3 regions of the Variovorax sp. YR752 genome follow, and region 1 is predicted to be linked to each of the others. Evidence: predicted binding sites of a transcription regulator. Region 1 holds the regulator's gene; each other region holds the start of a gene.
The links. The regulator sigma-54, encoded in region 1, starts transcription at its own class of promoters, with help from an activator protein. The targets are predictions, from matches to a motif close to TGGCANGNAANCTGCTTT.

Region 1 (3,257 bases):
CCGCCGACGGCGTCCCCGGCAGCCGCCTCGTGGCGCGCGGCCTCAAGAAGAGCTACGGCAGCCGCACGGTCGTGAAAGACGTCTCGCTCGATGTGCAGAAGGGCGAAGTCGTCGGACTGCTCGGCCCCAACGGCGCGGGCAAGACCACCTCGTTCTACATGATCGTCGGGCTGGTGCGCGCCGACGCTGGTGAGATCACCATCGACGGCGAGCCCATCGCCCACATGCCCATTCACCGCCGCGCGCGCATGGGCCTGAGCTACCTGCCGCAGGAAGCCTCGATCTTCCGCAAGCTCACGGTCGAGGAAAACGTGCGTGCCGTGCTCGAGCTGCAGCGCGAGCCCGACGCCAACGGCCGCATGGTGCCGTTGTCGAAGCAGGCCACCGAAGAGCGACTGGCCGACCTGCTGTCCGACCTGCGCGTGGACCACCTGCGCGATTCGCCTGCGCTCGCGCTGTCGGGCGGCGAGCGCCGCCGCGTCGAGATCGCACGCGCGCTGGCCACGCAGCCGCGCTTCATCCTGCTGGACGAGCCCTTCGCCGGCATCGACCCGATTGCCGTGATCGAGATCCAGCGGATCATCAGTTTCCTGAAAGAGCGCGGCATCGGCGTGCTCATCACCGACCACAACGTGCGTGAAACGCTGGGCATCTGCGATCACGCGTTCATCATCAGCGACGGGCACGTGCTGGCACAAGGCACACCCTCGGAGATCGTCGACAACGCCGAGGTACGCAGGGTGTACCTGGGCGAGCACTTCCGCATGTAAGGGAGGGGCGCGTCCTCATGAAGCAAGGGCTGTCCCTTCGCGTCTCGCAGCATCTGGCGCTCACGCCGCAGCTGCAGCAGTCCATTCGCCTGCTCCAACTTTCCACGCTCGAACTGAGCCAGGAGGTGGAGCAGATGCTGGACGAGAACCCGTTCCTCGAACGCACCGCGGAAGAAGCCGCGCGCGAGGAGTTCGGGCTCGATGCTGTCGACACGCCCGTGCCGCGCGACGATGGCGGTGACACCGGCGAGGGCGATTTCGCCCCGGTGCCGGCCTCCAGCGCGACGACCACTTCGAGCGAAACCACCTCGACCCCCGACTCCGACGGCCCCGCCGCCGAGATCACCGAGCGCGAGCCCGACTGGGAAGGCGACGGCACCGTCGAGATGGCGCCCGACGACAGCGAGTGGGGCAGCGATGCGCCCGCACGCCAGAACAACCTCGGCGACGACGAACGTGCCGACGCCACCGAACTTGCGCGCAGCCAGGAGTCGCTGCAGTCGTTCCTGCACCGCCAGGCGCTGACCCTGCGGCTCAACGAAAACGACTGCGCCGCGCTGCGCTTCCTGATCGAATCGCTCAACGACGACGGCTACCTCGAAGACTCGCTGCCCGCATTGGCCTCGGGCCTGGCAGGCGACGACAACGACCAGTTCGACGACCTGGTGCACCACTTCCAGGTGGCGCTCGGCCTGCTGCAGAGCCTGGAGCCCGTCGGCGTCGGCGCGCGCGACCTCGGCGAATGCCTGAGCATCCAGCTGAAGGCGCTCGCGAACGAAGACGAGACCGAGGCCGAAGCGCTCATCCGCAAGACCGCCATCGCGATCTGCAAGCAGCCGATGGAGCTGCTCGCGCGGCGCGACTTCAAGCGCCTGGCCACGCTCACGCGCACCAACGAAGAGCTGGTGCGCTCGGCGCTGCAGATCATTGCGCGCCTGGAGCCCAAGCCGGGCCGCCGCTTCGTGGACGTCGAGCGCAACATCGTCGTGCCCGACGTGATCGTCACCAAGACGGGCCGCGGCACCAACATCAAGTTCCGCGTCATGCTGAACCCCGAGGTCATGCCGCGCCTGCGCGTGCACGACATCTACGCCGGCGCGCTCAAGGCGCACAAGGGCGAGGGCAGCCAGGCGCTGTCGCAGCGGCTGCAGGAGGCGCGCTGGTTCATCAAGAACATCCAGCAGCGCTTCGACACCATCCTGCGCGTGAGCAACGCCATCGTCGAGCGGCAGAAGAGCTACTTCGTGCACGGCGAGCTGGCCATGCGCCCACTGGTGCTGCGCGAGATTGCCGACGAACTGGGCCTGCACGAATCGACCATCTCGCGCGTGACCACGGCCAAGTACATGTCGACGCCCTTTGGCACGGTCGAGCTCAAGTACTTCTTCGGCTCGGCGCTGGGCACCGAGACCGGCGGCAACGCGTCGAGCACTGCGGTGCGCGCGCTCATCAAGCAGTTCGTGAGTTCCGAGAGCATCAAGAAGCCGCTGTCGGACAGCCAGATTTCCGAGATGCTGAAGGAGCAGGGCATCGAGTGCGCGCGCCGCACCGTGGCCAAGTACCGCGAGGCGCTGCGCATCGCGCCCGCCAACCTGCGCAAGGCCCTGTAGAAAGCCCACGATGACCCATCGCCTGCTGTCGCGCTGTGGGCATTGGGTTGTCGTCATCGCAACCGTGTTGCTGTTCACCGGCTGCGCCACGCTGCCCGACGAAGCGCCGCGCGCGCCCACCCAGGCCATCGCCGTCTCGGCCGACACTGCGCTCGGCAAGATCGCGCTGGCCTCGCAGCCCGACCCCGACCTCAGCGGCTTTCGCCTCATGCCCGGCGGCGACTTCGCCTTCGACACGCGGCTGCAGCTCGCGCGCCGCGCGCAGCGCACGCTCGACGTGCAGTACTACCAGATCGAGAACGACGAGACCGGCCGCTACCTGCTGCGCACCCTGCGCGACGCGGCCCAGCGCGGCGTGCGCGTGCGCCTGCTGATGGACGACCTGTACACGTCCGGCGAAGACGAGCTGCTGCTCGGCCTGGCTGCCACGCCGAACGTCGAGCTGCGCCTGTTCAATCCGTTCCCGGCCGGGCGCGGCAGCCTGCTCAGGCGCTTCACCGCTTCGCTGTTCGATTTCAGCCGCGTCAATCGCCGCATGCACAACAAGCTCTTCATCGCCGACGGCGCGATGGCGGTGGCGGGCGGGCGCAACATCGGCAACCAGTACTTCCGCCGCACCTCGGGCCAGAACTTCATCGATCTCGACACCTTCGTCACGGGCGCATTGATCCCGCGCCTGGGCGTGCTGTTCGACCAGTACTGGAACAGCCCGCACGTGCGCCCGATCGGCTCGGTCGTGCGCACCGACCTGCCGCGCGAAGAGCTGCAGCGCCGCTTCGATGCCGCCACCGGGCCCGACACCACGCCGCCGCCGCCCAAGCCTGCACCCAACGACCTGCTCGGCTACAGCCCGGTGGCCGACGACCTCGACGCCGGC
Region 2 (3,257 bases), on a different contig from region 1:
CTGCGGCGTCGCACACCAGTTCACGCGGTGTCTCGCGATCGGTTTGGGCCATCCGCGCGGCTGGCCCAGTAGTTCGTCCAGCGCGAACACCCATTGCCTGCGCGCGGCCAGCAGTTCGTCTTCCAGCGGCAGCACCACCTGCACGTGGGCCTGGCGGTAGGTGCCGATGCCGTCATGCCACGCCGCCAGCGTCTGGCGGGCCTTCTCGTTCTGGCGGATCAGGGTGTTGAAGCACTTCTGCGGCCGCGTCAATGCGGGCCGACTTCACTGGGGAGATTTGCAGGGCTTGGGGCGCATCTGGCGGATTCGGAATCGACGGCTGAAGACCGCATTGTCGATGAGCGCCTGCGCGTCGGCGCTCCGAAACGAGCCGAGCCTTTGCACCAAAATGACGCAGCTGGAAATTGAATTCTGCCCCTCTATTTTCTGACCCCTATTCTTCAATGCATAAATTTTATGCATTTACCTCCAAGGTTTCAGATTCACAATTGCTAGTGGCGTCCCAAGCTCTTTCTTCATCAGCACTGCCATCGCCTTGTTTTTTGCCACAAGAGGAAGCCAAGCATTGGCTTCTGGCCACTTCTCCAAAGCAACCGCATACGCTTCGGAATCATTAAGTTGGAGCAGTTCACTCAATGGACGAGATTTCATTATGACCTCTGGAGTCACCTGCTCCATTGGCACATACAAATCGGGACGTTGAGCCAGATCAGCTCCGCCAGTCGTCGACTCCAGAATCAGTTGATTGCGCTTTTCCCTATCACTTGGAATTAATGAAGCGACCCATCGTGGCCCGCCCCAGGGGATGCTTCTAAATTCCGGGCTAGCAATTTTTAAAAATCTTCCTTCCAGCTCATTAGCCTGTCCGACATCAAATCGATCGACGCTAAAAACAATCCATGCGGGTCGCGAAATAGCTATTGCATGAAACCCGTAGGAAAAAGCGCCCATCTGCAAAACAAGAATACAAGCAAGATCCAATTTGAGACTTTTTTTGTTTGGCCGGAAAACAATAAAAGTCAGAAGAGGGCCAATCACCACATCAATAGCAATGAGAAGCAAAAAAATCTTACCCACACCCACAGCCTCCGCTAACGGAGAGGGGTACCAAATAAGATAAACAACGGCCATGGCGCTGGCCGCCAGAAATGCCGAAAGGGCAACATGAATTCCAAATGCCAGAATCCTATTTCTCATGAAGCCTCAGCCATCTTCAAAATTAAAACCACACTTCAATTTTTCCAATGAATTTAAAGTAAAAAAAAGAGCGCCGAAGCGCTCTTCTTATATCAGTCAACCAATCAACGGCAAGCTGCGGGTGCAAAGCGCACAGGCAGAGTAGCTGCTGCGGTAACTGCCGGAGAGACTACCGTCGCAACGGTATCCGAATGGCACTGCCACTGGATCGCATCTGCGGGGGGAGTAAATGCAGCCGTGGCATCGGGCAGAGCGGAAACAGCGCCAGCAACGCCAGTGTAGGGAACGAGCACCAAAGTACCATTGCCTGCACGGGCGGTGTATGTGATGGTCGTTTGACCAGTCACTGCCGCGATGACGATAGACGTCACGTTTTGAGATGCCGAGGGGGCATTGAAATTGGAAGAGTAGCCGTTCGTACTGTCTTGACCGGACGAAAGAATGTCTGCGACGTGTACTTTGGCGGCACCGGCACCAACGAGACCTTCAGATACTCGAGCACGCACTGTGTAGTCCTGATACGCCGGCAGAGCCACAGCGGCCAAGATACCGATGATCGCCACAACGATCATCAACTCGATCAGGGTGAAACCCTTTTGCACATTGCGTGCGATAGAACGACGGTTCATTCATTAACTCCAGGTTGGTTTGTAAAGCCCGGGAACCAGCCCGGAGCGGGGTAACTTCCGCAGCATCCGTGCCACCCGGCTTCCCCACCCTGCAGCCCTCGATCGGGCCGTCTTTGGTCACAAGTTGGTTACATGATGTGACACAACTCGCACTCAGATGCCAATTGTGTCGACAAATTTGTCATGCCCGACCGGGCTCTGTCAGAAGGTCAGCACCCCGTTCGCCTTGAGCCAGCGGATGTCCCGCTGCGCCAATCCGGCCACCTCGCGCCCCGCCAGCATCTCGATCTGGCTCATGATTTCTTCGGTCTCTGCGGGCTTGGTGTGGGTGATGTAGATCGGGTACTGCTTGCCCGGATCGATCTGCGCCAGCTCGTGCGCCAGCGCCACCGGCGACAGGTGCAGGCTGCGTTCGGCCAGGGCTTCCTCGCGGGAGCTGAAGGCGGTCTCGATGACCAGCATCGCCACGTCGATCGCGTTGATGCGCTCCCAGAAGGGCGGGTTGCGTTCGGTGTCGCCGCTGAAGACCCAGTGGGCGCCGCCTTCGGCCCGGCGTATGGCGAAGCCGCAGGCCGGCACGGTGTGGACTGCCGGCAGCACTTCGATCATCTTGGGGGCGCCGCTTCCCAGCGCGAGGCGTTGCCCGACCGTGATCTCGTGAAAGCTCACGAAGGGCGATTCGGGGCTGGGAATGCGCTCGAAATTCGGCCAGATGACGTTGTTGAACACATGCGCCCGCAGCGCGTCGATGGTGGCGGCCAATGCATGCACGCGCAGCGGCCGGGTGCGGCGGCTGCCGACGGCGTCGAGCATAAGGGGCAGGGCGGCGATGTGGTCGAGGTGCGAATGGGTGAGCACCACGTCGTCGATGGCGGCCATCTCGTCGAGGGTGAGATCGCCGACGCCTGTACCGGCGTCCACGAGCAGGTCCGCATCGACCAGGAACGAGGTGGTGCGGCAGTCCTTGGCGATGGCGCCCGAGCAACCCAGCACGCGTACCTGCATGGTGGAAGACCTCTTGTGTGCGTCTGACATTATTTGGTGTCGAACCGGGTGGCGCCGTCCCAGTCCGGGTCTTGCGGGCGTAGCGCCATCGAGGCTAAACGCTGGGCATAGAGCTGGTAAAGGACTTTTTTGGCATCCGCGGCGAGCAGGGGAGCCAGCAAGTTTCGGCCCAGCGCCCAATCCTGGCGGCGGTAGGCGGCGAGCACCTGGCTCCATCGGTCGAGTTGCTGCCGCGTGGTGTCCTGCGCCTCGGCGCCGGCCTGCGCCGAAAGCGGGGTGTAGATGGCGACGGCCTGGGCCTTGCCCTTGACGCGCACGCTGTCGAGCTCCTGCCAGACGAAGCCGGGGGCCGCTTCGCGGGTCGCGCCGCTGGCCACGATCTCGACGCCGTAGTGTCCGCTCAAGCCCTCCAGCCGGGACGCGAGA
Region 3 (3,257 bases), on a different contig from region 1:
CGCGTAGCGGTCCTCGAACAGGCGCTTCTGCATCAGGTCGGCCGCCTCGGGCGGGCGCGGCGTGAGGACCAGGTCGCACCCTTGCTCGCGAAGCAGCGGTGGCTGCGGGGCGCCCGAAGGCCAGATGCGCAGCCGTGCGCCGGGGCATTCCTGCCGGAGGCGCGCCAGCAGCGGCGGCACCAGCAGGTCGCGTTGAAGGTCGTTGGCGGCCAGCGTGATCGTGCCCTTCCAGCGCGCCGGCGCGAAGCCGGCGGCATGGCTGAACGCGCGCATCTCGTCGAGCAGCGCGCGCGCCCGATGTGCCAGCGCCTCGGCCTGTGCGGTGGCCACGATGCCGCGGCCCGCGCGCACGAACAGCGCATCGCCGGTGATGGCGCGCAGCTTGTCGAGCGCGTGGCTGACCGCCGACTGCGTCAGGCCGAGCCGCCGCGCGGCGTGCGTGATCGAGCCTTCCTCGTGCACCGCGAGCAGCAGCTGCAGGCCGTGCCCGTCCAGATCCAAATGATCGAAGTCGCTCATGAGTCACATGAAGAGACATCGCTTTATCGCATGAGAGGTCTTTTCGATACTGACCTTCGTCAACACGAGACCAGGAGACAGGCATGAGCTACGACATCCCCGGCACGACGCTGTTCGATGGCGGACAGGCGCGCAAGGGCTATGCGCTGAACAAGATGTGCTACTCGTTCAACGACAAGGCCAACCGCGACGCCTTCGCGGCCGACGAGGAGGGCTACTGCGCCCGCTTCGGCCTGAACGCGCAGCAACGCGAGGCGATCGCTGCGCGCAACGTGCTGCAGCTGATCGCCGCCGGCGGCAACGTCTACTACCTGGCCAAGTTCGCCGGCATCTTCGGCCTGGACGTGCAGGACCTCGGCGCCCAGCAGACCGGCATGACCAAGGATGCGTTCAAGGCCAAGCTGGCGGCCTACGCCCAGCAGTGAGGGAGACGCATCATGGCCAACATCGTCGGCGCCATCACCACCTCGCACGTGCCTGCCATCGGGCGCGCGATCGCCAGGAACCTGCAGGCCGATCCGTACTGGAAGCCCTTCTTCGACGGCTGGCCGCCGGTGCACCGCTGGCTCGACAGCGTCAAGCCGGACGTGGCGGTGGTCTTCTACAACGATCACGGACTGAACTTCTTCCTCGACAAGATGCCCACCTTCGCGATCGGTGCGGCGCCCGAGTACCGCAACGCCGACGAAGGCTGGGGCATCCCGCAGGTGCCGGCCTTCCAGGGCGAGCAGGATCTCTCGTGGCACCTGATCGAATCGCTGGTGGCCGACGAGTTCGACGTGGTCAGCTGCCAGGAGATGGAGGTCGATCACGCCTTCACGCTGCCGATGGCGCTGATGTACCCCTCGCAGGCCTGGCCGGTGAAGGTGGTGCCGGTGTGCATCAACACCGTGCAGTTCCCGTTGCCGTCGGCCAGGCGCTGCTACGCGCTGGGCGAAGCCGTCGGCCGTGCGGTACGGGCCTGGAAGAGCGACGCGCGCGTCGTGGTGCTCGGCACCGGCGGCCTCTCGCACCAGCTCGACGGTGAGCGAGCCGGCTTCATCAACAAGGACTTCGACCTCGCCTTCATGGAGAGCCTGCTGCACGACCCGCGCTGGGCCACGCAGTTCGACTCGACGCAACTGGTGGAGAAGGCCGGCACGCAGGGCGTGGAACTGCTGATGTGGCTGGCCGCGCGTGCGGCGCTGGGCGAGCGCGCGACGAGCGTGCACCGGAACTACCACATCCCCATCTCCAACACGGCCTCCGGCCTGATGGTGATGGCGCCGGCGGCCTGAGCCGCGCGTCGTTCGCTTTGTCGCAAATCCGCCAACGCGGCGGGTGCGGCCGCAGCGGCCCAAGTCCTTGATTCATCAGGGTTTGGGCCGCTGGCCCATGGTGGCATCGTTTCTGCAATGCAGCCTGCCAACCGCCACGGGAGGCCCGCATGACTGCATCGCTCAACGCCAAGATCGCCCAGGTCTTCGACGAGCCCGGCTGCGACATCAACCAGAAGAAGTCGGACAAGGAGCGCAAGAAGGGCTGCACCAAGCAGCTCACGCCGGGCGCCGCGGCCGGCGGCTGCGCCTTCGATGGCGCGAAGATCGCGCTGCAGCCGATCGTCGACGTGGCGCACCTGGTGCACGGGCCGATCGCCTGCGAGGGCAACAGCTGGGACAACCGGCACAGCGCGTCCAGCGGCGCGAGCACCTACCGCAGCGGCTTCACCACCGACATCAACGAGTTCGACGTCGTCTACGGCGGCGAGAAGCGCCTGTTCAAGGCGATCCGCGAGATCGTCGAGAAGGTCAACCCGCCGGCGGTGTTCGTCTACCAGACCTGCGTGACGGCGATGATCGGCGACGACGTCGAGGCGGTCTGCCAGCGCGCTTCGGCGAAGTTCGGCACGCCGGTCATCCCGGTCAACTCGCCCGGCTTCGCGGGGCCGAAGAACCTGGGCAACAAGCTCGGTGCCGAGGCGCTGCTCGACCATGTGATCGGCACGATCGAGCCCGAGTTCACGACGCCGTACGACATCAACATCATCGGCGAGTACAACCTGTCGGGCGAGCTCTGGCAGGTCAAGCCGCTGCTCGATGCACTGGGCGTGCGCGTGCAGTCGTGCATCTCCGGTGACGGGCGCTACCGCGAGATCGCCTCCGCCCACCGTGCGCGCGCCAACATGATGGTGTGCAGCAAGTCGATGATCAACGTCGCCACGCGCATGCAGCAGCGCTGGGGCATCCCGTACTTCGAGGGTTCGTTCTACGGCATCAGCGACATGAGCACCACGCTGCGCGAGATCGCGCGGCTGCTTGTCGAGCGCGGCGCGCCGGCCGAACTGCGTGACCGCGCCGAGGCGCTGATCGCCGCCGAGGAGGCGCGTGCCTGGGAGCGCATCCGCGCCTACCGCGAGCGGCTCGCCGGCAAGAAGGTGCTGCTGATCACCGGCGGGGTGAAGAGCTGGTCGGTGGTCTCCGCCTTGCAGGAGGCCGGGCTGCAGGTGGTGGGCACGAGCACGAAGAAGAGCACCAAGGAAGACAAGGAGAAGATCAAGGAGATCATGGGCCTGAGCGCCGATGACAGCGCGCACATGATCGACGACATGACGCCGCGCGAGATGTACGCGATGCTGCGCGACGCCAAGGCCGACATCATGCTCAGCGGCGGGCGCAGCCAGTTCGTCGCGCTGAAGGCGCGCATGCCCTGGATGGACATCAACCAGGAGCGCCACCACGCCTTTGCCGGCTACGAGGGCA

Region 2: a site for sigma-54 is predicted at 1,883-1,900, ahead of AAG801_RS11300 (pilin). Genes of this name have one in related genera too.
Region 3: a site for sigma-54 is predicted at 1,898-1,915, ahead of nifE (nitrogenase iron-molybdenum cofactor biosynthesis protein NifE). Genes of this name have one in related genera too.

The regions. Positions count from the first base shown of each region.
Region 1 covers NZ_CALRZC010000070.1:31,256-34,512, reverse strand. Annotated here, with positions in the region: gene lptB (LPS export ABC transporter ATP-binding protein) at 1-770, shown strand, start outside; gene rpoN (RNA polymerase factor sigma-54) at 788-2,380, shown strand; gene AAG801_RS17995 (phospholipase D family protein) at 2,391-3,257, shown strand, end outside.
Region 2 covers NZ_CALRZC010000036.1:11,337-14,593, reverse strand. Annotated here, with positions in the region: gene AAG801_RS11310 (hypothetical protein) at 1-160, shown strand, start outside; gene tfpZ (TfpX/TfpZ family type IV pilin accessory protein) at 463-1,197, opposite strand; gene AAG801_RS11300 (pilin) at 1,302-1,826, opposite strand; gene AAG801_RS11295 (3',5'-cyclic-nucleotide phosphodiesterase) at 2,028-2,831, opposite strand; gene AAG801_RS11290 (adenylate/guanylate cyclase domain-containing protein) at 2,861-3,257, opposite strand, start outside.
Region 3 covers NZ_CALRZC010000053.1:969-4,225, forward strand. Annotated here, with positions in the region: gene AAG801_RS14715 (LysR family transcriptional regulator) at 1-519, opposite strand, end outside; gene AAG801_RS14720 (protocatechuate 4,5-dioxygenase subunit alpha) at 603-944, shown strand; gene AAG801_RS14725 (class III extradiol dioxygenase family protein) at 957-1,796, shown strand; gene nifE (nitrogenase iron-molybdenum cofactor biosynthesis protein NifE) at 1,946-3,257, shown strand, end outside.